2 regions of the Janthinobacterium sp. RA13 genome follow, and region 1 is predicted to be linked to the other one. Evidence: predicted binding sites of a transcription regulator. Region 1 holds the regulator's gene; the other holds the start of a gene.
The links. The regulator FliA, encoded in region 1, starts transcription of late flagellar genes. The targets are predictions, from matches to a motif close to CTAAAGTTTNNNNNNNNNNNGCCGNTA.
Positions count from the first base shown of each region.

Region 2: FG13_RS24890 (DUF5610 domain-containing protein) is a predicted target of FliA. The motif match lies at 2,901-2,927, and genes of this name have one in related genera.

Region 1 is NZ_JQNP01000001.1:2,903,019-2,914,254, reverse strand. It holds gene flhB (flagellar biosynthesis protein FlhB) at 1-919, shown strand, start outside; gene flhA (flagellar biosynthesis protein FlhA) at 916-3,012, shown strand; gene flhF (flagellar biosynthesis protein FlhF) at 3,284-4,612, shown strand; gene FG13_RS12905 (MinD/ParA family ATP-binding protein) at 4,605-5,468, shown strand; gene FG13_RS12900 (RNA polymerase sigma factor FliA) at 5,514-6,245, shown strand; gene FG13_RS12895 (flagellar motor protein) at 6,227-6,973, shown strand; gene motD (flagellar motor protein MotD) at 6,979-7,755, shown strand; gene FG13_RS12885 (translation initiation factor Sui1) at 7,805-8,167, shown strand; gene FG13_RS12880 (hypothetical protein) at 8,211-9,095, shown strand; gene FG13_RS12875 (flagella synthesis protein FlgN) at 9,114-9,581, opposite strand; gene flgM (flagellar biosynthesis anti-sigma factor FlgM) at 9,590-9,898, opposite strand; gene flgA (flagellar basal body P-ring formation chaperone FlgA) at 10,010-10,705, opposite strand; gene flgB (flagellar basal body rod protein FlgB) at 10,897-11,236, shown strand, end outside.
Region 2 is NZ_JQNP01000001.1:5,627,198-5,638,433, reverse strand. It holds gene FG13_RS24905 (DUF1345 domain-containing protein) at 1-402, shown strand, start outside; gene FG13_RS24900 (HPF/RaiA family ribosome-associated protein) at 593-970, shown strand; gene FG13_RS24895 (GGDEF domain-containing protein) at 1,233-2,198, shown strand; gene FG13_RS24890 (DUF5610 domain-containing protein) at 2,200-2,829, opposite strand; gene sbcB (exodeoxyribonuclease I) at 2,977-4,425, shown strand; gene pyrF (orotidine-5'-phosphate decarboxylase) at 4,559-5,383, opposite strand; gene FG13_RS24875 (LemA family protein) at 5,541-6,155, shown strand; gene FG13_RS24870 (TPM domain-containing protein) at 6,157-7,002, shown strand; gene FG13_RS24865 (TPM domain-containing protein) at 7,002-7,523, shown strand; gene FG13_RS24860 (SDR family NAD(P)-dependent oxidoreductase) at 7,595-8,359, shown strand; gene FG13_RS24855 (VanZ family protein) at 8,908-9,321, shown strand; gene FG13_RS24850 (hypothetical protein) at 9,322-9,621, opposite strand; gene FG13_RS24845 (hypothetical protein) at 10,067-10,567, shown strand; gene FG13_RS24840 (NAD(P)-binding protein) at 11,119-11,236, opposite strand, start outside.

The sequences.
Region 1 (11,236 bases):
TTGCCTACCGTACGCGCTGGCCATCATGCTCGTCGCCCTGGCCTCGCCCGTGCTGGTGGGCGGCTGGCTGTTCAGTTCCAAGGCGTTCACCCCCAATTTTGGCAAGCTCAACCCGATTCGCGGCCTGGGCAATATGTTTTCGAAGAATGCGCTGGTGGAATTGCTCAAGGCCATCGCCAAGACCCTCGTCGTCGGCGTCGTGGCCTGGATGGTGATGCAGCATCAAAAGGACGCCGTGCTGGGCTTGTCGGTGGAATCGCTGCGCGCCGGCTCGGCCCATCTGATCAGCCTGCTGATCACGGCCTTCCTGTTGATCGTCGGCGCGCTGGGCCTGATCGCCGCCATCGATGGGCCGTACCAGATGTGGCACTACGCCAACAAGATGAAAATGTCCTTGCAGGAAGTCAAGCAAGAGTCGAAAGAGTCGGACGGCAATCCGCAGATCAAGGCGAAGATCCGCCAGATGCAGCATGAAATGTCGCGCCGCCGCATGATGGCCGACGTACCGAAGGCCGACGTGGTGGTGACCAATCCTACCCACTACGCGGTGGCCTTGAAGTATGGCGAGAATTCGCGCGGCGCGCCGCAGGTGGTGGCCAAGGGCATCGACGAGGTGGCGGCGAAGATCCGCGAACTGGCGGGCGAGCACAAGGTCGCCATCCTGGAAGCGCCGGCCCTGGCGCGCGCGCTGTACCAGCATACGGACATCGGCGACGAGATTCCCGAGGCGCTGTATGGCGCCGTGGCCGAAGTGCTGGCCTATGTGTTCCAGCTGCGCAGCTATGGCAAGGGCCAGGGCGAGCGTCCCGACAAGCCGAAGAAACTCGACGTGCCGCCCGAGCTCGACCCGCACAATCCCGCATCGCAGACACCGCCCGCAGCCGGCGCAGCAGACAAGAATAAAGGAAGTACACCATGAACGGCCTGAGAATGCCAGCCTGGCTCAGTGGAATGGGTGGCAACGCCAGCAAGGGCATCGCCGCGCCTATCATCATCATCATGCTGCTGGCGATGATGGTGCTGCCGCTGCCGGCCTTCATCCTCGACATCTTCTTCAGTTTTAATATCGCGCTGTCCATCATCGTGCTGCTGACGGCGCTGTACACGGTCAAGCCGCTCGACTTCATGGCGTTCCCGACCATCTTGCTCGTGTCGACCATGCTGCGCCTGTCGCTGAACGTGGCGTCCACGCGCGTGGTGCTGACGGAAGGCCATACGGGCGCCGACGCGGCCGGTAAAGTGATTGAAGCGTTCGGTCACTTCTTGATTGGCGGCAACTACACGGTCGGTATCGTGGTCTTCATTATTTTGACGATCATCAACTTTACGGTGGTGACCAAGGGTGCGGGCCGTATCGCCGAGGTGGGCGCCCGCTTCGCGCTGGACGCGATGCCCGGCAAACAGATGGCCATCGACGCCGACCTGAACGCCGGCCTGATCGGCGAAGACGAAGCGCGCCGCCGCCGCACGGAAGTGGCGCAGGAAGCGGAATTCTATGGCGCCATGGACGGTGCCAGCAAATACGTGCGCGGCGACGCCATCGCCGGCATCATGGTCACCGTCATCAACATCGTCGGCGGCTTGCTGGTGGGCCTGCTGCAGCACGACATGGGCTTTGCCGACGCACTGAAGAACTACACCCTGCTGGCCATCGGTGACGGCCTGGTGGCGCAGATTCCTTCGCTGATCATTTCCACGGCGGCCGGTATCGTCGTCTCGCGCGTGGCTAGCGAACAGGACATCGGCACCCAGCTGGTGGGACAATTGTTTGCGAAACCGCAAGTGCTCTATATTACCGCCGGCATCATCGGCGGCATGGGATTGATTCCCGGCATGCCGAACATGGTCTTCATCCTGCTGGCGTCGTTGCTGGCCGGTTCCGCCTATCTGATCAGCAAAAAACGCACGCAGGAAAAAGAGGCGGCCGAAAAGCCGGCCGAAGCGCCGCAAGCGACCGTGGCGCCGGAGCAGGAAGAAGCCAGCTGGCAAGACATCATGCCCGTCGATACGCTGGGCCTGGAAGTGGGCTACCGTTTGATTCCCCTGGTCGACAAGACGCAGGGTGGCGAATTGCTCAAGCGCATCAAGGGTATCCGCAAGAAATTTGCCCAGGAAGTGGGCTTCCTGGCGCCGCCCGTGCACATCCGCGACAACCTGGAATTGAAGCCGTCCGCCTACCGCATCACCTTGAAGGGCGTGGAAGTGGGCGTGGGCGAAGCGTTCAACGGCCAGTTCCTGGCGATCAACCCCGGCATGGCCAGCGGCACTTTGCCGGGCCTGGCCACCAACGACCCCGCCTTCGGCTTGCCCGCCACCTGGATTGACGCCAGCTTGCGCGACCAGGCGCAATCGATGGGCTACACGGTGGTCGACGCGGGCACCGTGGTGGCCACGCACCTGAATCACCTGATCACCTCGCACGCGTCGGAACTGCTGGGCCGCGCGGAAGTCCAGTCCCTGCTCGACCATCTGGGCAAGGATGCGCCACGCCTGGTGGAAGACCTGGTGCCGAAGATGCTGTCGCTGTCGACCTTGCAAAAGGTGCTGCAAAACCTGCTGGCCGAGGGCGTGCACATCCGCGACATGCGCAGCATCATCGAAACCCTGGCCGAGCATACGGTCAGCACGCAAGACCCGAACGAGCTGACGGCGCTGGTGCGCGTGGCCCTGGGCCGCGCCATCGTGCAGCAACTGTTCCCCGGCGCGGCCGAACTGTCCGTGATGACACTCGACAGCCGTCTCGAGCGGCTGCTGATGCAAGCGATGGGCAATGGCGGTGACGGCGCCGGCATCGAGCCTGGCCTGGCCGACACCATTGCGCACCAGGCGGGTCTGGCTGCGCAGCAACAGGAAGCGCTGGGCCTGACGCCGGTGCTGCTGGTGCCGGCGCCGCTGCGCGCCCTGCTGTCGCGCTTCCTGCGCCGCGCCTTGCCGCAGCTCAAGGTGCTGTCGCATGCGGAAGTGCCGGAAACCAAGACCATCCGCGTCACGGCGCTGGTGGGCGCGCAATAAAGCAAACCCAAGCGAAGGGCCGGGGTCGAACCCTCAGGGGTCGACCCCAGTTGTTGCTTTGGGTTAAAAAAACCGTAATTTCCTCCCGGCAAACTGAATAACGGGTACTTTCCCGTCCTGTTCCTTCGATCATTTCCTGTAAGCATCGCTAATAATGGAAACTGTCCGGGTGATCTGTGTCCATGTGGAAGACAGCACTCAAGCAACAGGAGTCGACGATGGTCACACAGTTCAGCCAATATTGCGCCACCCCCGCCCTGGGAGGCCGGTCATGAATGTGAAGAAATTTACGGGTGCCTCGTCGCGCGATGCGCTGCGCAAGGTGCGTGAAGCGCTGGGCCCCGACGCCGTGATCCTGTCGAACCGCCAGGCCGATGGCGTGGTGGAAATCCTCGCGCTGGCCAATGACGATGCCGCTTCGCTGGCGTCGCCGCCGGCCGCGTCCGAAATGGCCCAGCCCCGTCCCCAGTTGCAGACCCAGTTCGCCACGCCGCAGCGTCCGGCCGCCCCGGCCCAGCGCCCGGCCGCGCCACGTCCTGCCGCACCGCGCCAGGCTGCCTCCGAGCCAGTGGACATGGCCCGCATGCAGCAGATGATGGCCAGCGCGCTGGCGCACGTCAAGGAAAACGCCGCCGCCGAGATGAGCGGCATGATGAATGAAATCCGCGCCATGCGCGGCATGATGGAAACCCAGCTGGCGGAAATTTCATGGGGTTCGACGCAGCAGCGCGAGCCGCAAAAAGCCGTCGTGCTGCGCGAAATGCTGGCCGCCGGTTTTTCTGCCAGCCTGGCGCGCTACCTGATCGACAAGCTGCCGGCCGGCCTCGATGGCGCGCAAAGCATGCGCTGGATCAAGACCGTCCTGAGCCGCAACCTGAACACGGTGGCCAATGAAGACGCCATGCTGGAGCAGGGCGGCGTGTTTGCCCTGGTCGGCCCGACCGGTGTCGGCAAGACCACCAGCACGGCCAAGCTGGCGGCTCGCTGCGTGATGCGCCACGGCCCGGAAAAGCTGGCCCTGATCACCACGGATGCCTATCGTATCGGCGCGCATGAGCAATTGCGCATCTACGGCAAGATCCTCGGCGTGATGGTGCATTCCGTGAAGGACGAGGCGGACCTGCGCATCGCCCTGAAGGAATTGAAGAACAAGCACACGGTGCTGATCGATACGGTCGGCGTGAGCCAGCGCGACCAGATGGTGACGGAGCAGGTGGCCATGCTGTCGGGCGCCGGCGCCGACGTGAAACGTTTGTTGTGCCTCAATTCCACCGCGACGCAGGAGACCCTCAACGAAGTGGTGCGCGCATATCAAGGCAGCGGCCTGGCCGGCTGCATCATGACCAAGCTCGATGAAGCGGCCTCGATCGGCAATGTGCTCGACGTGGTGATCCGCCAGAAGCTGAACCTGTTTTATGTGTCGAACGGCCAGCGCGTGCCGGAAGACCTGTACCTGGCCGACCGCGGCTACCTGATCGACCGCGCATTCAAGCTCAAGCGCGACTCGGCGGCCACGCAGTTTTCCGATGCCGAACTGCCGCTGCTGATGGCGCAGGCGGCCGCCCGCAACAATGAAGCGCGCGGGGTGCACCTTGGCTAATTTCGATTTCGATCAGGCCGAAGGCTTGCGCCGCATGCTGGCCGGCCCGCAGCCGCGCGTCATGACGTTCCTGTCGGCCACGCCGCAGGACGACAAGGGCGCCATGCTGGTCAACCTGGGCGCTTCGCTCGCCTACGGCGGCAATGACGTGCTGCTGCTCGACGCCAGCGGCGGCAGCGATGGCGTGGCTGCGCGCCTGGGCCTGGCGCACGGCGCCAGCCTGCGCGACGTGGCGCGCCAGCAGTGCGGCTTGAACCAGGTCATCCACCAGGTGCCGCAAGGCTTCGGCGTGGCCAGCCTGGGTGCGCGCAACCATTTGATGGACAGCATGGACTATGCGGGCGAGGACGAACTGCGCCGCCTGGGCAAGACCTTCGAGGTGCTGGCGCGCCAGAGCGGCATCGTGCTGGTCGACGGCGTCATGGCCGACGAGGGCGACTGCTTCCCCGTGCCGCTGATGGCCTCATCGGATATCGTCGTGCAAGTGTCCACCAGCGCCACCTCGATCAAGGCGGCGTACTGCCTGATCAAGCGCCTGAGCCAGGAACTGGGACGCCGTCCGTTCGGCATCCTCGTCACCGGCGCTTCCGAATCCGAAGCAAAAGTGGTATACGATAATATGGCGCAGGCGGCGAGCCGCTACCTGGCCGTGAAGCTGACCTCGATGGGTTCGGTGCCTGCCGATGAATATCTGCACCGCGCGGCGCGCCTGGGCCGCAGCGTGGTCGATGCGTTTCCGCTGGCGGGCGCCTCGGTGGCGTTTCGCGGCCTGGCCGAGCGGCTGGCCCGTTCGGCGGCGCCGGTGCTGGGCGGCACCTTGTACCAGACGGGGAGCCCGCACCAGTTCAGCGCCTGAAGCCAACCGTAGCACCAGATAAGATGAGAAAACAATAAGCAGCCTATGTACACGGTCAAAGGGAAATCGAACAAGGACTATTTGCTGACGGAGCATATTCCGCTGGTGAAGCGTCTGGCGCACCATATGAAGGCGAAATTGCCGCCTTCGGTCGAGGTCGATGACCTGATCCAGGCTGGCATGATCGGCCTGCTCGATGCCATCAGCCGCTATGAAGAGACGCATGGCGCGCAGTTCGAGACGTATGCCGTGCTGCGCATCCGCGGCGCCATGCTCGACGAATTGCGCACCAGCGACTGGCTGCCGCGCAGCATGCGCCAGAACATGCGCAAGATCGAAGAGGCGATGAGCACCTTGCAGCAGCGCCTCGGCCACCCGCCGACGGAGTCGGAAGTGGCGAAGCTGCTGAAAATGTCGCTGGCCGACTACCAGGAAATGCTGGGCGACGGCGGCGGCCACCAGCTCGTGTACTACGAAGACTTTCATGACCCGGACGGCAATGACAGCTTCCTCGACCGCCATTGCGTGGACGAGGACAGCGACCCCTTGCGTTCCCTGCTCGATACCGATTTCCGGCAATCCGTGATCGATGCCATCGACGCGCTGCCGCCACGCGAGAAAATACTCATGGGCCTGTACTACGAAGAAGAGCTGAACCTGAAGGAGATCGGCGCGGTGATGGGCGTGTCGGAATCGCGCGTCTCGCAGCTGCATACCCAGGCCGTCGCGCGCCTGCGCGCAACCTTGAGGGAGCTGGCGTGGACTGGTCCAGCGTAATCGGGCTGGCGCTGGCGCTGGCGGGCCTGTTGGTCGGCCAGGCACTGGAAGGCGGCAAGATGGCCTCCCTGCTGCAGCCGGCCGCCTTTGCCATCGTCATCGTCGGCACCTTCGGCGCCGTGCTGCTGCAAACGCGGCTGCGCACTTTTGTGCGTGGCCTGGAAATGTTGCGCTGGGTCTTCCTGCCGCCGTCCGACACGCGCGCCGCGCTGGCGCGCGACATCGGGCAATGGAGTCTGACGGCGCGCCGCGACGGCCCGCTGGCGCTCGAGCGCCTGATGGAAAACACGGCCGACCGCTTCAACGCCAAGGGTTTGCGCATGATCGTCGACGGCATCGCGCCCGACAAGCTGCGCCAGCTGCTCGACGTGGAAATTTCCGCCTACGAAATGGCCGAGCGCCAGGCCGTCAAGGTGTGGGAATCGGCGGCCGGCTATTCGCCCACCATCGGCATCCTGGGCGCCGTGCTGGGCTTGATCCACGTCATGGAAAACCTCACCGACCCGAGCAAATTAGGTGGCGGCATCGCCGTGGCGTTTGTCTCGACGATTTATGGCGTGGGCCTGGCCAACCTGCTGTTCCTGCCGGTGGCAAATAAACTCAAGGCCATCGTGTCGCGCCGCGTGCTGCAATACGAAATCACGGCCGCCGTGCTGTACGACATCGCCACGGGCGACCATACGCGCATCATCGAAGAGCGCGTGTCGAGCCTGCTGCACGAGCATTGACCATGATGCGGCGCGCGCGCAGGAAGTATGACGAGGAACCGGACAACCAGGACCGCTGGCTGATCTCGTACGCCGACTTCATCACCCTGCTGTTCGCCTTTTTCGTCGTCATGTACGCCATTTCGCAAGTCAACGAAGGCAAATACCGCGTCTTCCAGAATGCCATCGGCCAGGCCTTCAGCCTGGAAAAGGGCGCGCCGCCCATCATCATGGAAGCGCCGCAAGCCATTCCGCTGCCGAATCCCTCCCTGAAACGCCGCACGGAAGCCATCCGCCGCGAGCGCGAACACATGACGCGCCTGGCGCAGGACCTGACGTCGACCCTGGCGCCGCTGGTGAAGGAGGGCAAGGTGCGGGTCACGCAGACTAGCCGCGGCGTGAGCGTGGAAATCAATGCCAGCGTGCTGTTCGATCCGGGCGCGGCGCGCCTGACGACGGAGTCGGACCAGGCCCTGCGCGCCGTGGCCGTGCTGCTCAAGGACGACACGCACGACGTGCAGGTGGAAGGGCATACGGATGTGCAGCCGATCAGCAATTCGAACTTTGCCTCGAACTGGGAATTGTCGGCCGCGCGCGCCAGCGCTGTGGTGCGCCTGTTCATCGCCAGCGGCGTCAAGGCTTCGCGCCTGACGGCCGTCGGCCACGCCGACAATATTCCCGTGGCGCCCAATGAAACGGCGGAAGGGCGCGCGCGCAACCGCCGGGTCGCCGTGACGATTTTGTCGGGCATCCCCGAAACGGTGACGGAAGTGCCGACGGCGCCCGTGGCGCCAGCCAATTGAACGCCGCCGCTTGGTACAATCGCGGCATTCTCTCTTTTATCTCTTCCTCATGAAAAGCAGCTCCCTGGGCGGTCTCGTCTATTCCACCGAAACGGGCCGCATGTGTCCAGCCTGCCGCCAGCCGTTGGCGCAATGCGCGTGCAAGGCGCAAGCCAAAGCGGCGCCAATCGGCGACGGCGCGGTGCGCGTGTCGCGCCAGACCAAGGGCCGCGGCGGCAAGAGCGTCACCGTGGTAAAAGGCTTGGCGCTGGACGCCATCGCGCTGGCCCTGCTGGGCAAGCAGTTGCGCACGCAGTGCGGCTCGGGCGGCACGGTCAAGGATGGCGTGATCGAAGTGCAGGGCGACCATGTCGACACCATCCTGGCCGCGCTGTCCAAGCTGGGCCACCAGGCGAAAAAGGCCGGCGGCTGAGGATGCACAGGCGTGCGGCCCGCTGCCGCGCGCTTGTGGTAACGTGCGCTTCCCATCCACGCGCATCGTCTCCATGAACGTCAAATTCACCGGCATCGCCATCGCCGCCGCCATCGCGGCCGTGCTGGCGCTCGTGTACTGGCCCGCACCGGACGGCGGCGCGCCGGAACCTGTCGCCGTTGCCGCCAGCGCGCCGGCGGGGCGCAGCCTGGCGTCGTATCTGAATATCGACGCCACCCCGGCCGCCGATGCCGCGCCCGTTGCCGTGACTTTGGCGCGGCGGCTAGAACGCCTGGGCGCCAGCGGCAAGCCGGAAGACGCGTATGCGGCCTTCAACCTGATCGACGACTGCATCGTCTTCCAGCGCGAAAGCCGCTTGCCGGGGCTGGAATTCGAACTGGGACGCGAGATGACGGTGGAAGAAAAAGCCGCCCAGCAGCAGTTGTGCGGGGGCCTGACGCAGCGCCAGCGCGAGGACCGTCTCGCTTATCTGGCCAGCGCCGCGCAAGCCGGCGTGCCCGGCGCCGCCACCCTGTTCCTGTCGGAAGGGCCGTTCGGCGACCGCAGCGCGCTGCGCAACCGTCCCGACGATCCGCTGGTGCTGGCGTGGAAGCGGCAAGCCATCGCCCAGCTGACGGCGCAGGCGGACGAGGCGGAACTGAGCAGCGTGTCGACGCTGATGATGGCCTACCTGCGCGATGGCGAGGTGGTACAGAAGGATGCGTCGCAGGCGTATGGCTACCTGCTGGCCCTGCGCCAGGTCTACGACGATATCCTCGCGCCCGGCGTCACCAATCCATATCAGGATGAATACTGGCACTGGCTGCAGGCGGAACTGACGCCGGAGCAGCAGGCGGCCGCCAGCGCCAGGGCGCAAGCCATCGTGGCGAAATGGCGCCAGCACGCGGGGCGTCCCGCGCACGGTTGAACTGCTCAATAAGGGAAATTAGCCGATGACGACGCGCCGGCTGGCCGTGTTCGTCGTTGCTTGGCCGCTGGGGCCGTAGAAATTGCCGCTTTGGGCCGGGGGGCGCATGGCGTTCAGGGCGCCTTGCGTATGTACCATGTGCTTGTTGACGAGCAGGCTGTTCAGGCGGTTTTGTTCCTTGGCTTCGCGCGTCGTCTCGAGCAAGGCTTTCCACAGGGGCGCCGCTTCCGCTTCATTGGCGCCGACCAGCCAGTCTTCCATGCCCGCTTCGGCGGCGAGAAAGCCCGCTGCAGCCAGCGCCTGGTGGCGTTGCGCCGCCAGCTGGCTCAATTGTCCTACGAGTGCTGTCTTGCGTACGGTGAGCTCCGTGATTGCATCGATGTCAGCCGCAACCAGATGCCGCTGTTCTTCTTTCATCAATGCCAGCAATGTGGTCATGAGCTGTTGCTCGTCGCGCAGGCTGGAAAACGGAGTCACTGATTGCATGAGGGAACCTATCTATTTCGTGAGTGCAGCAAGTCCTTGACTGTGTCGAGGAGACCGTCCGCCACTTTTTCTGAGTTGACCTGGAACTGGCCGTCGGCGATCGCCAGTTTGATGCGTTCGACTTTTTTCGTGTCGAACACGGCGCCGCTGCCGGCAGTTGCACTGGCCGCTAATGCCTGTCCTTGCGGCGACAGGCGTACATTGTCCGACGTTGTCGGTGTTGCCTGGGCTTTCTCGGCATTCCGGGCGCCGGAGGTACTCGCGGGCGCCACCGGCAGGCCGGGATTGCTTTTAATGGTGTTGTCGGTAATTTTCACAGCGTGATCCTCGTCTGGTCGAAGTCAAAAAACTCCGGGATATGTGTCATTATCGGCACCTTCTCCCGAAACTTTAGTGCGCCAGACCACAATATCGCTGTCCATCCGTGTTCAGAAGGCTACTTCGACCATCCCCCCGGCCCGCGCCACGCCGCTGATCTGCTGGCCGCTCTGCGTGCGCACCTGCACCGTCTGGCCATCGCCGGCACTGCCGATGGCGCGTCCTTCTGATGCCACCTGGAAACCGTTGCCACTCGAAACGACGCGCACCAGCTGGCCCTGCATCACCACCGGCTTGCGGCGCAAGGTGTCGAGGCGCATCGGCGTGCCTGGCGGTAAGGAAATATTCGTGCTGGCGCCGACCACCTGGGCCATGTCCGTGGCGATGCCTGCTGGCAATGCGGCCAGGTCGCCCTGCATCGTCACCAGCTGGCTGGCGTCGATGGCTTGTCCTTGCGCCAGCGGCACGGCGCTGGCCACGTAGTCGCCCACGACGGCCACGTTGGCTTGCAAATAAATGGTCCAGCTGGAGGGCGCCGTGCAGCGCACGCCGACGGTGGTCTTGCCCCAGGCGCGTGCACCCGGCGCCATGAATGCTTGCGGCGCGGGGCAGGCGGCCAGGTTCAGGCGCGGATCGACGGCGCCGACGGTGATCGTCACCTTGCCCGGCAAACCGTTGCTTTGTACTTGCAGGAATTGTTCCACGCTGTTGCGCAGTGCTTCCGGCGTTTGCCGGCCGGCGTTTTGCGCCTGGGCCAGCAGTGGCAGGGCGGCAAGAGCGAAGAGGAAAGCAAGCGGTGTTTTCATGGTGATAGGCCTCTGGAATACTGCCATGATAGTGCGGGCGGCCCCGTTCGAAGCGCCGATTAAGGGGTAAAAGTACGGTCTGATCCGGCGATGGTCTTGCTGGTGGGCGCCGTACTATGTTTCCTGTCATCACTATACCGCCATCCTTCCGCCATCTCGGGCGCCAGTGGCAGATCTTTCCGGAGCCTGACATGATAGGGAAACTCGACGATTACATGCGCTTCAACGAGACGGCGCTGAGCCTGCGCTCGACGCGCCAGGAATTGCTCGCCTCGAACATCGCCAATGCCGACACGCCCAACTACAAGGCGCGCGATGTCGATTTCGCCGCCGCCCTGAAGGGCGCGATGGCGCGCAAGGATGGTGTGCCGCCTGCCCTGAAGGGCACGGCGCCGCAGCATATGCCGGGCAGGGGCGTGGCCGCCGCAGCGGGCGCAAGCGGTGGCGGCAAGGTCGAGACCCTGGCCGACGGCACGCCGCTGCTGTACCGCGCGCCGGCCCAGGGCGCCGTCGATGGCAATACGGTCGACA
Region 2 (11,236 bases), 2.7 Mb from region 1:
GCTTCCGTGATGAGCCTGGTGGCCATCGTCTCGCAACTGTCCTCGATGAAAGACATGGCGCCGGACGAGCGCGCGCTGCATTACGGCCTGACGATCCTCACCCTGGTCGGCTCCTGGTTCCTCGTCGGCACCCTGTTCTGCTTCCACTATGCCCACCTGTATTACCAGGCCGATCCCGCGCTGCGCCCGCTGAAGTTTCCCGACGACGAGCAAAACCCCGATTACTGGGATTTTCTGTATTTCGCCATCACCATCGCCGTGGCCGTGCAAACGTCGGACGTTTCCGTGCAGACGCGCACGATGCGGCAGATCGTGCTGGGGCAATCCGTGCTGAGCTTTTTCTTCAACCTGGTCGTGCTGGGGCTGTCGATCAATATCGCGGCTGGGCTCATCAATGGTTGACGGTAAATAATTTCGTGGCGGAAACTTGACCTGGCTGAAGGGTTAAGCTCATCTTAATCGTGCGCACCCTCTTGAAATACTGGAAAGAGGAGTAAGATAAGTTCCATGCACAGAGGTCATGTGCATGAGGCAGCAACCAGGCCGCAGCACGCCTGAGATGGGTTTTTTTTGAATTGACAGGAGTAAGCATATGCAAATCAATATTCATACCGACAGCACCATCGCCAACACCGCTGGACTGAACGAACATGTGCAATCCGTACTTGAAAGCGCACTGAACCGCTTCCGCGACAATCTGACCCGCATCGAAGTCCACATCAGCGACACGAATGGCCCGAAAGGCGGCGCCGACGATATCCGCTGCGTCATGGAAGCACGCGTTGCTGGCTATCAACCGATCGCCGTGACCGAACAGAACGCCACCGTGCATCAATCCGTTGCCGGCGCCACCGATAAACTGAAACGCGCCATCGATAGCGCCCTGGGCCGCCTGCAAGACAGCAAGCGCCACGCCACCGGCAAGAATGCCGTGATCGATACGGCCGAAGCGGAAGAAACCGCCGAGTAATTCCCCCCCCCTGCAGGATTTTCAGAGACTGAGGCAGCCGTTCAAGGCTGCCTTTGCATATCCAGCCCCGTCTTTCGCGCGCGGCAACAACCATACTAAAACAGCAAGCATTCCCGCGTATTAACGCGGCAATGAAATAATTGTCGTATTTCTCACAGTAAGTGACATCAAGCAAGCCTTTGCCGTTACGGCCAAGGCCGCTTTACGCTATCATGAAGCTACCGGCCCCCTGCTCGCGCGCCGGCTTTTTGAAAGTGTGATTGTGGAACAGATCGGCAACTTCGGCGCTTCAGGCTGCAACATCGGCGATTTACAGCTATTTCGCGATGGGGCGGATAGCCAGACGGCCGCCATGCTGGCGCCCTGCCCCGTCATGCGCCTCGAAGCGGGCGAAGCTATTTCCGACACGCAAGGCGCCAGCCTGTACATCGTCCTGCGCGGTTCGCTGGCCGTGGCCGCCGACACCCACACGGGCATGGATGACGGCACCGTCAGCAAGGTCTTGCCCGGCGAAAGCGTGGGCGAACAATCGGTGCTCGATGAAGCGAGCAACCTGGCCGCCATTTCCGCCCTGGAAGAAACCGACTTGCTGGTGATCGACGCGGCCGTCGTCTGGGAATTGATCGAACAGTCGAACGGTCTGGCGCGCAACCTGCTGCGGCTGCTGTCCTTCCGCATCCGCGCCGCGAATGCGCTGCTGCGCCGGCGCCAGAAACTGGGCGAATTCTACCGCCAGCTATCGATGGTCGACAGCCTGACGGGCTTGTACAACCGCGCCTGGCTGACGGATCTGCTGCCTAACATGATCGTCACGGCCCACGCCAGCGGCTCGCCGCTGTCGCTGGTGATGATAGACCTCGACCATTTCAAGCGTTTCAACGACACGCACGGCCACCAGGCGGGCGACCAGGCGCTGCGCATCGCCGCACAAGTGCTGGGCGCGGCCCTGCGGCCCACGGATTTTGCCGTGCGCTATGGTGGTGAGGAAATGATGGTGATCTTGCCCGATACCAACGAACACGTGGCCCTGCGGGTGGCCGAGCGCCTGTGCGAGCGCATGCAGCTGGCCGTCATCTTCGCCGACATGCGCAGCGCGCTGCCGCACATCACGGGTTCCTTCGGCGTGGCCAGCCTGGCGGCCGAACAGGACGACGAGGCGCTGATCGCGGCCGCCGACGCGGCGCTGTACCGCGCCAAAGCATCGGGCCGCAACCGGGTCATGCTATAGATCAGGCAGCCTTGCTGTCGGCTGGCTTGCTTGCATCCGGCTTGGCGGCGTCATCCTTCTTGCTGCTGTGCGCGGCGATGAAATCGGCATAGCCCTTCTGCACCAGCTCATACGTCTTGTCGATATTGCCAGCGATATCGCCACCCAGCACTTTCAAGCCTTCCAGGATATCGCGCGCTTCCTTGAAGCCTTTTTCCATGCCGCCGCTGATGGTGTCCATGAACTTGGTCAGGGCCGTATCGTCGTCCATGCCGGGATTTTGCTTCTTGTAGGCGTCAAAAAAACCCGTCGACAGCGATACAATGCGGCTCGCCGTCGCTTCGGCGCTGTTATCCTGCGACGCCGCGTTCTGGATCGCATCGTCGCCGTACTGGCTCTTCAGCGCTTCATTGATGTTGGTGATGGCCGTCTTGTACAGCAGCGCCAGCGGTTCGTTCTCGGAACCGATGGACACATTCAGCGACGCCTGCATGATGGAAGCGTTCAATTGCAGCTTGGTGCGGTCATTGACGCTCATTTCAGCGTTGATGCCGTCCTTTTGCTGGACTTTATCGTCCTTGCCGGCAACGCCCGTACTGACGGAAGTCACGGAAGGGTTGGAATTGCCGCTTGCGGCGATGGGAATTGACACGATAGACCTCCTTGAACGGACAATGTATGCCACCATGCGGGAAACGCGATGATGACCATCCTCTCGTGTAGTATCGGCAGGTTTTCAGAAAACTGTAGCAGCGGCCGCTTTTAGCGGCCCGGATAACCAATCAAGCAACGACCATCAATGACTAACCAGACCTTTCTTTGGCACGACTACGAAACCTTTGGCGCCCAGCCGCGCCGCGACCGCCCGGCCCAGTTCGCCGCCATCCGCACGGATGCCGACCTCAACGAGATCGGCGAGCCGATCATGCTGTATTGCCAACCTGCCAATGATTTCCTGCCCGACCCGCAATCGTGCCTGATCACCGGCATCACGCCGCAACAGTGCTTGCAGCTGGGCGTGCCCGAGCACCAGTTCGCCGCCACCATCGAAGCTGCCTTTTCGGAACCGGGCACCATCGGCGTGGGCTACAACACCATCCGTTTCGACGATGAAGTCACGCGTTTCCTGTTCTGGCGCAATCTGATCGACCCGTATGCGCGCGAATGGAAGAACCATTGCGGCCGCTGGGACATCCTCGACGTGGTGCGCATGACGCACGCGCTGCGCCCGGAAGGCATGCAATGGCCGAAGCGCGACGATGGCCAGACCAGTTTTAAGCTGGAACACTTGAGCAAGGCCAATGGCCTGGCCCACGAAGCGGCGCACGATGCGCTGTCCGACGTGCGCGCCACCATCGCCCTGGCGCGCCTGATCCGCGAAAAGCAGCCGAAACTGTTCGAATTTTGCCTGGCCCTGCACAAGAAGGACCGGGTCGCCAGCGAAATGGGCATGCACCTGGCCGCCGCCGAACGCCAGCCCTTCCTGCACGTGTCGGGCATGTTCCCCGCCGAACGGGGCTGCCTGGGCGTCGTCTGGCCGCTGGCCACGCATCCGAGCAACAAAAATGAAATCCTCGTCTGGGATTGCGCCTACGATCCGCGCGAACTGTTCGCGCTGGACGCCGACACCATACGCACGCGTTTGTTTACGCGCAAGGAAGCCATGCCGGAAGGCATGACGCGCCTGCCCGTGAAAAGCGTGCACCTGAACAAGTCGCCCATGCTGGTCGGCAACCTGAAAACCCTGTCGCCGGCCATGGCCGCGCAATGGGGCATCGATCTGGACGCGGCGAAGGTCAACGCGCAACTGGCCGCGACGGCGCCGAACATGGATGCCATCTGGGCCGAAGTGTTCCAGCGTCCGGGCGCGAATGCCGCGCTGGACGTGGATGAGGATTTGTACAATGGTTTCGTCAGCAACGACGACCGCCGCCTGCTCGAATCCTTGCGCCGCGACACGCCGGCCAAGCTGGCCACGGCCCGCCCCTCGTTTGCCGACGAGCGCCTGCAGGAATTGCTGTTCCGCTACCGCGCCCGCAATTTCCCGCAAACCCTGAGCGAAGCGGAAAGCCTGCGCTGGGAACAGCACCGCGCCGCCCGCCTGTTCGACGGTGACGGCGGCGCCCGCACCATCGAAATGTTGTTTACGGAGATCGACGTGCTGTCGGAATCGGTCGATGAGCGGGGAGAAGAGATTTTAGGCGAGCTGTACGACTACGCGGAGATGGTGGCGCCCATGCGCGACTGAAAGAGGGCGCGAGTCGGGTAGGTCGGATTAGCGGGCCGAAGGCCCGCGTAATCCGACAACATTGTTGACGTTACCGGTGTTGTCGGGTTACGGCCGCTGGCCTAACCCGACCTATATTTTTTATGGGTGATGTTTAAACCGAACGATGCTGATTGATCGCATCGCGCGTTTCAATGGCCACGCGGCGCGCCGCGTCGGCGAAATCTTCGCCCGCTTGCGGCGTGGCGTAGATGATGGCGCGCGACGAGCTGATCATCATGCCCATGCCCTTGGCCGTCTGGCCCGCGCCAACTGTCGCCGCGATGTCGCCGCCCTGGGCGCCGATGCCGGGCACCAGCAGCGGCATGTCGCCGACGATGGCGCGCACTTGCGCCAGTTCTTCAGGGAAGGTGGCGCCGACGACAAGCGCGCACTGGCCATTCTTGTTCCATTTATCGGCCACCAGGCGCGCCACGCGCTGGTACAGCGGTTCGCCATCCGTATTCAGGAATTGCAGGTCCGAGCCGCCCGGGTTCGAGGTGCGGCACAGGATGATCACGCCGCGGTCTTTCCACGCCAGGTAGGGGTCGAGCGAATCCTCGCCCATGTACGGGTTCACGGTGACGGCGTCGGCGCCGTAGCGCTCGAACGCTTCGCGCGCGTACTGCGTGGCCGTCGCGCCGATGTCGCCCCGTTTCGCGTCGAGGATCAGCGGGATGTGCGGATAGTGTTCACGCACATAGCGGCAGATGTCTTCCAGCTGCTTTTCCGCGCCCAGCGCGGCAAAATAGGCGATCTGCGGCTTGAAGGCGCAGGCCAGGTCGGCCGTGGCGTCGATGATGCGCGTGCAAAAGGTAGTGATTCCATCAGGCAGGTCGCGCAGTTCGGCCGGCAGTTTCGCCAGGTCGGGGTCCAGGCCCACGCACAGCAGGGAATTATTGGCCGTCCACGCGGCGGATAATTTATTGATGAAATTCACGGTACACCTTCTCTATATTCAGTTGCAAACCCCGTATTGTAACGCGGCGCGGGGTTGCGAAGGCAGGCGGAGGCGGCGACCGGCGCTGATTAAACCGACATGGCGGGCCGTTTCAGGTATATTTGCCGCATCCCTTTTACTCGGCACGGAACCCATCATGCAAATCACCAATCAATTCACCAAATGGCTGCGCCTGGCGCTGAGCGTCACCGTCCTGGCCGGCGTCCTGACGGGCTGCGGCTACAACGACTTCCAGAGCAAGGATGAAGCCACCAAGGCCGCCTGGGGCGAAGTGGTCAACCAGTACCAGCGCCGCGCCGACCTGATCCCCAACCTGGTCAACACCGTCAAGGGCTATGCCACGCACGAGCGCGAAACCCTGGAAGCGGTGACCAAGGCGCGCGCCGCCGCCACCAGTTTCCAGATCACGCCCGAAGTGCTGAACGATCCGGCCGCATTCGAGAAATTCCAGCAAGTGCAGGGCCAGCTGTCGTCGGCCCTGTCGCGCCTGATGGTGGTGTCCGAGAAATACCCGGACCTGAAGGCCGACACCAGCTTCCGCGACCTGCAGTCGCAGCTGGAAGGCACGGAAAACCGCATCACCGTGGCGCGCCAGCGCTACATCGTTGCCGTGCAGGATTACAACGTGCATGCGCGCAGCTTCCCGAACAACCTGACGGCCATGGTCTTCGGCTACAAGGTCAAGCCATCGTTCACGGTGGAAAATGAAAAAGCCATCTCGACCGCACCGACCGTCAACTTTGGCAAATAAGATGAAAGCCTGGTCCTACCTCGCGGCGCTGGCGACGGCGCTGCTGCTGTGGACGATGGCGCCAGCTGGCGCACAGGGCTTGCAGCCCGTGCCGCCGCTGGCGGCGCGCGTGACGGACAACGCCGGCATGCTCGACGCCAAGCAAAAGGCGGCGCTGGAAGGCGTGCTGGCCGATTACGAAGCCAAGACGGGCAGCCAGATCGCCGTGCTGCTGGTCAAGAGCACGGAACCGGAAGCCATCGAGCAATACAGCATCCGCGTGACGGATGCCTGGATGCTGGGCCGCAAGGGCGTCGATGACGGCGTGCTGCTGATGGTGGCGAAGGACAACCCCTCGTCCCTGCGCCGCCTGCGTATCGAAGCGGGCCGCGGCGTGCAGGGCGTGCTGACGGATGCGCAATCGAAACGCATCCTGCAAGACGTGATCGCGCCGCATTTCAAGCAAAACGACTATTACGGCGGCCTGGTGGCCGGTGTGGGGTCGATTGCCACCTTGCTGAACCAGGAGCAATTTCCCGCTCCCGCACAGCAGAAGGCCCCAGCGACGGTGGAAGCGGGCGGCATGACGTTCTGGCTGCCGCTGCTGTTCTTCGGCTTCCTCGTCGTGCTGACCCTGTTCCGCTCACGCGGCGGGCCGACGCGGCTGCAGCGCGGCAGCAACTGGTCCAGCGGCGCCACCGGCGTCGTGCTGGGCAGCATCCTCAGCCAGGCACTGAACAACCGCGGTGGTGGTGGTGGCGGCTTCGGCGGCGGCGGTGGTTTTGGCGGTGGCGGTGGCGGCGGTGGTTTCGGTGGCGGCGGCGGCGGCGGCGGATTTGACGGCGGCGGCGCCTCGGGAGATTGGTAATGACGAAACATCTGACATTTGGCCAGCGCTGCGGACGCGCGTTAAAACATTTGCGGGGCACGCCGGCGACGGCGCGCCAGGCCTTTCCAGAGCGCACCTTGAAAGCCATCGAGACGGCGATTGCCGACGGTGAAGCGATGCACCAGGCGGAAGTGCGCCTGATCGTCGAAGCTGCCCTGACGCCAGGAATGGCTTACCAGGGCGTGAGCAACCGCGAGCGGGCGCGCGAACTGTTCGCCCAGTATGGCGTGTGGGATACGGAAGACAACGTTGGCGTGCTCATCTACATCAACCTGGCCGAGCATCAGGTCGATATCGTGGCCGACCGCAACGTGGGCCGCCGCGTCACGCCGGAGCAATGGCAAGCCGTGTGCCACACCATGACCAAAGGGTTCAGGGATGGCAATTACCACGACAGCACCGTGGAAGCACTGGCGCAGCTGAATACCTTGCTGCAAAGCCACTTCCCTGCCAACGGCACGCGCGGCAACCAGTTGCCGAACGAGCCCATCCTCCTCTGATTCCTGCCCAGGGATTAAAATCCGCCATGGCACCGCAGCATGGCGGCGCCCCCACCCGCCGAGGAGCACACATGAAACTAGTCAATAAAACCGCCATCGTCACGGGCGCCACGCAAGGCATCGGCCTGGCTTGCGCCACCCGCCTGATCGCCGAAGGGGCGCAGGTGATGCTGGTCGACATCAAGGAAGAAGGCGCGCAGGCGGCAGCCGCCCTCGGCCCGCAGGCGCGCTTCTTTTGCGCCGACGTCAGCCAGAAGGCGGACGTCGACGCCATGCTGAAGGAAACCCTGGCGCAGTTCGGCCACATCGATATCCTCGTCAACAATGCGGGCGTCACACACGCGGCCGATTTCCTCGACGTGTGCGAAGACGATTTCGACCGGGTCATGCGCATCAACCTGAAATCGATGTTCCTGTGCGGCCAGGCCGTGGCGCGCGAAATGGTCAAGCGCAACAGCGGCTGCATCATCAATATGTCCAGCGTGAATGCGGAACTGGCGATCCCGAACCAGGTGCCGTACGTGGTGTCGAAGGGCGCCATCAACCAGCTGACCAAGGTCATGGCCCTGAACCTGGCGCCGCACGGCGTGCGCGTGAACGGCATCGGCCCGGGCACCATCCTGACGGAACTGGCCAAACAGGCGGTGCTGTCGAGCCCGCAGGCGCGCCACACGATATTGTCGCGCACGCCGCTGGGCCGCTGCGGCGAACCGGAGGAAGTGGCCGGCATCGCCGCCTTCCTGGCCAGCGACGACGCCACCTACATGACGGGCCAGACCATCTATGTCGATGGCGGACGCATGGCGCTCAACTACACGGTGGCAGTGAAGGAATGAAGACAGACGCAGACAGTTATATCAAAAAAGAATAATGGTTATCTGAAAAGACCATTAGACACATATCGTGCGACGCAGCATAATGCACCTGTCTCCACTATTCTCCTCCAAGAAAATAGTTTTAAGCCCGCTTTCACCAGCGGGCTTTTTTTTCGCTGTCCTTCCTGAAACATGGCCATTCTTGCCATGGCGCACAATCTTTCCGAGAAATGGCCTGGCCGCAAAAAAATGTTGCGGCGTGTCATCAGCCCGTCATCTTCGTCCCCCATACTTGCTTCATCTGCTGTACAGGCAACCGATATGCCTGACTACAGACAGGTGTGCCGCGATGGCACACCACTCCCTTTCATGACCGTGGCGGGCGCCGGCAAGGCGCGCGACATGCTGAGTACCGAGCAACTCTCAACTCTTGACCCATTTCATTTGGGTTTTTGGCCCGCGTCCCCGCGGGCCTTTTTTTTCCCTGCACGGCAAGCTCTTGCGCAAAAACACGGTAGCCCGCCCTGCCCATGATATTGTGACGGCCTTTCCACCTGTCCTGACGCCTCATGCCTGCCCCCCTGCCCGAACTGTGTTTTGCCGACCGCTACGAACGCCTGCGCTACCGCACGGCGCTGGTGCTGTATGCCCTGGTGATCCTGATCGGCGACATTCCCGGTGTGCGCGCGGACGTGGGTCAATATGCGTCGGGCGGCGTGCTGCATTCCGTCGGCTATGGCGTGCTGGCTCTGATCCTGTTCAGCGGCACGGCCGGCGGCATGGCGCGCCGCGCGTTGCTGTCGGTGCTGATGGTGGCGGCCATGGGCGCGCTGGACGAATTCATCCAGAGTTTCCTGCCTTACCGCCGTGGCGCCGTCAGCGACTGGGTGGTCGATATCACGGCCGCGACGGCCGTGGTGCTGCCACTGTACTTTTTCTGGCCTGCCATGGCCGCCGCCGCGCTGAAGAAACAGCGGGGCTGATCACGGCGCGTTGCCATCGCCGGCACCCAGCGCCAGCGACAGCTGCCCCTGGCCGGCTGCCGCCCGGCTGGCGATACGGCGCAAGGCCGTGCGCATTTCCCGCCGGCTGGCCGCTCCCGCTGCGCGCGCCGCATCGCGCTGCATCTCCATCAACTGCTCCGACCGTGACAGCCTCGTCAAGGCATGCAGGGCTTGGGTCAGCGCATAACGGGCGCGCGCGCCGTTCGCAGCGCCCGGGGCACCGTACACCGCAATCACCAGCTCATTGATCAGCTTGACGCTATGGGAATCGGCAGACATTTATTCTCCTGAAGTAAGCAACGGGGAACAAGGGGAAAGCGCGAACGCCGTGCTCGCCCTGCACAAGAATTTCTTTTATACCAAGCTCTACAATTGAAGCGCTTGATGTACCTCAATGTGAAATAACAAGGATCGAACATCTTTCCCGCCCTGCTCTCTTACCAAGTAACCCCCATTAAATTATTGTGATTTCTGACTTCCATAACCGGCACTCTGGAAGGTGGCCGACGAGGCTTGCCAGCTGCTGGCAGTGCTCGCACTGCGGCGCAACTGGCGCCTTGCATCGCATCCGGTTCTGTTCGTCATAAATTGACAATATTTTCCTGAGGATTACTTAGCAGTAGTTGCGGCCATGCTTGGCGTGCCTGGCATGCGCCATTGACGCTGACCTCCGCCACACCCTGGAAACCGGGTTAACACTTTGTCAGACCAAGAGGAGAACAAGATGAGAGTAAAAAAAACCATGGCGCTGGCCGGCCTGCTGTGTACGCTGGCCGCCTGCAGTTCAAATCCGAACAGCACCGGCATGAGCAGCATGAACGGCCGCAGTGGTGAAAGCTACAGCAATACGACCGCGACGGGCAACGCAGCGACCAACACCGGCATCACCGGCAGCACCATGAACGACACCAGCACCGGCAGCGCCGACACGCGTACCTCCACGGCCAACAACGCCATGAGCATGGACGGCAGCCAGTCCGGCGTCAGCATCGCCTCCGCCACGGTGCAATCGATCGAGCCGGTGCCACGTGGCATGGATCAGGGCAGCGGCGACATGCAGTCGGGCAGCTCCGGCACAGCGGGCACCACCTCGGGCAACATGCAGTACCGGGTCACCCTGCGCCTGGACGACGGCAGCACGCGCACCCTCATGCAAAACTCCCAGCCAGGCTACCAGATCGGCGATCGGGTCAAAGTGGTCAACGGATTGCTGCAGCGCTACTAACGATATCCGGGGATCAGCGCGGCATGCGCCGATCCCGCCTGGCCGCTGGCATTTGGGGCGCTGAGCGCCAGCGGTCAGGCACATCAATCGCAGTCAGGCATGCGAGGTATGGCAAGGCGGGACGGGACAGGCATCAGGCCTTTCCTTGCCTTTCCTTGCCTGGCCTTTCCTTGCCTGGCCTTTCCTTGCCTGGCCTGGCCTTTTCCCTGCTGCCATGCTTTGCTTTACTGCTTTGCTTTACCTTTTTCTTGCCATGCTTTGCTTTACCTTTTTCTTGCCATGCTTTGCTTTATGTTTTTATTGCCATGTTTTGCTTTATCTTTTCCTTGCCACTTTTGCTTTATCTTTTCCTTGCCACTTATCCCTGCCATGTCTCCTGACAGCGACACCCGGCCTCCTGCCTTGCCATCGTTTCACCTGGCATGATCTTCGGCAGCGCCCTGCCTCTTCTCATGTTGCGTCTTGGCTGCCTCCTGCCTCGTTTGCCTCTTGAAGACGTCCTTGCTGAATCCGCGCCGGGAGCGCTGATCCCGTGCTCCCGGCGCTAGCGCCTACTCCACCATACCCACCTTGCGCTGGCTTGCCGCCAGCCCGGCGATCAGTTCCGCCGCTTTTTTCCCGGCCAGGAAGGCATGGTCGGAATTGTAGTATTCCCACTCGCTGTAGCGT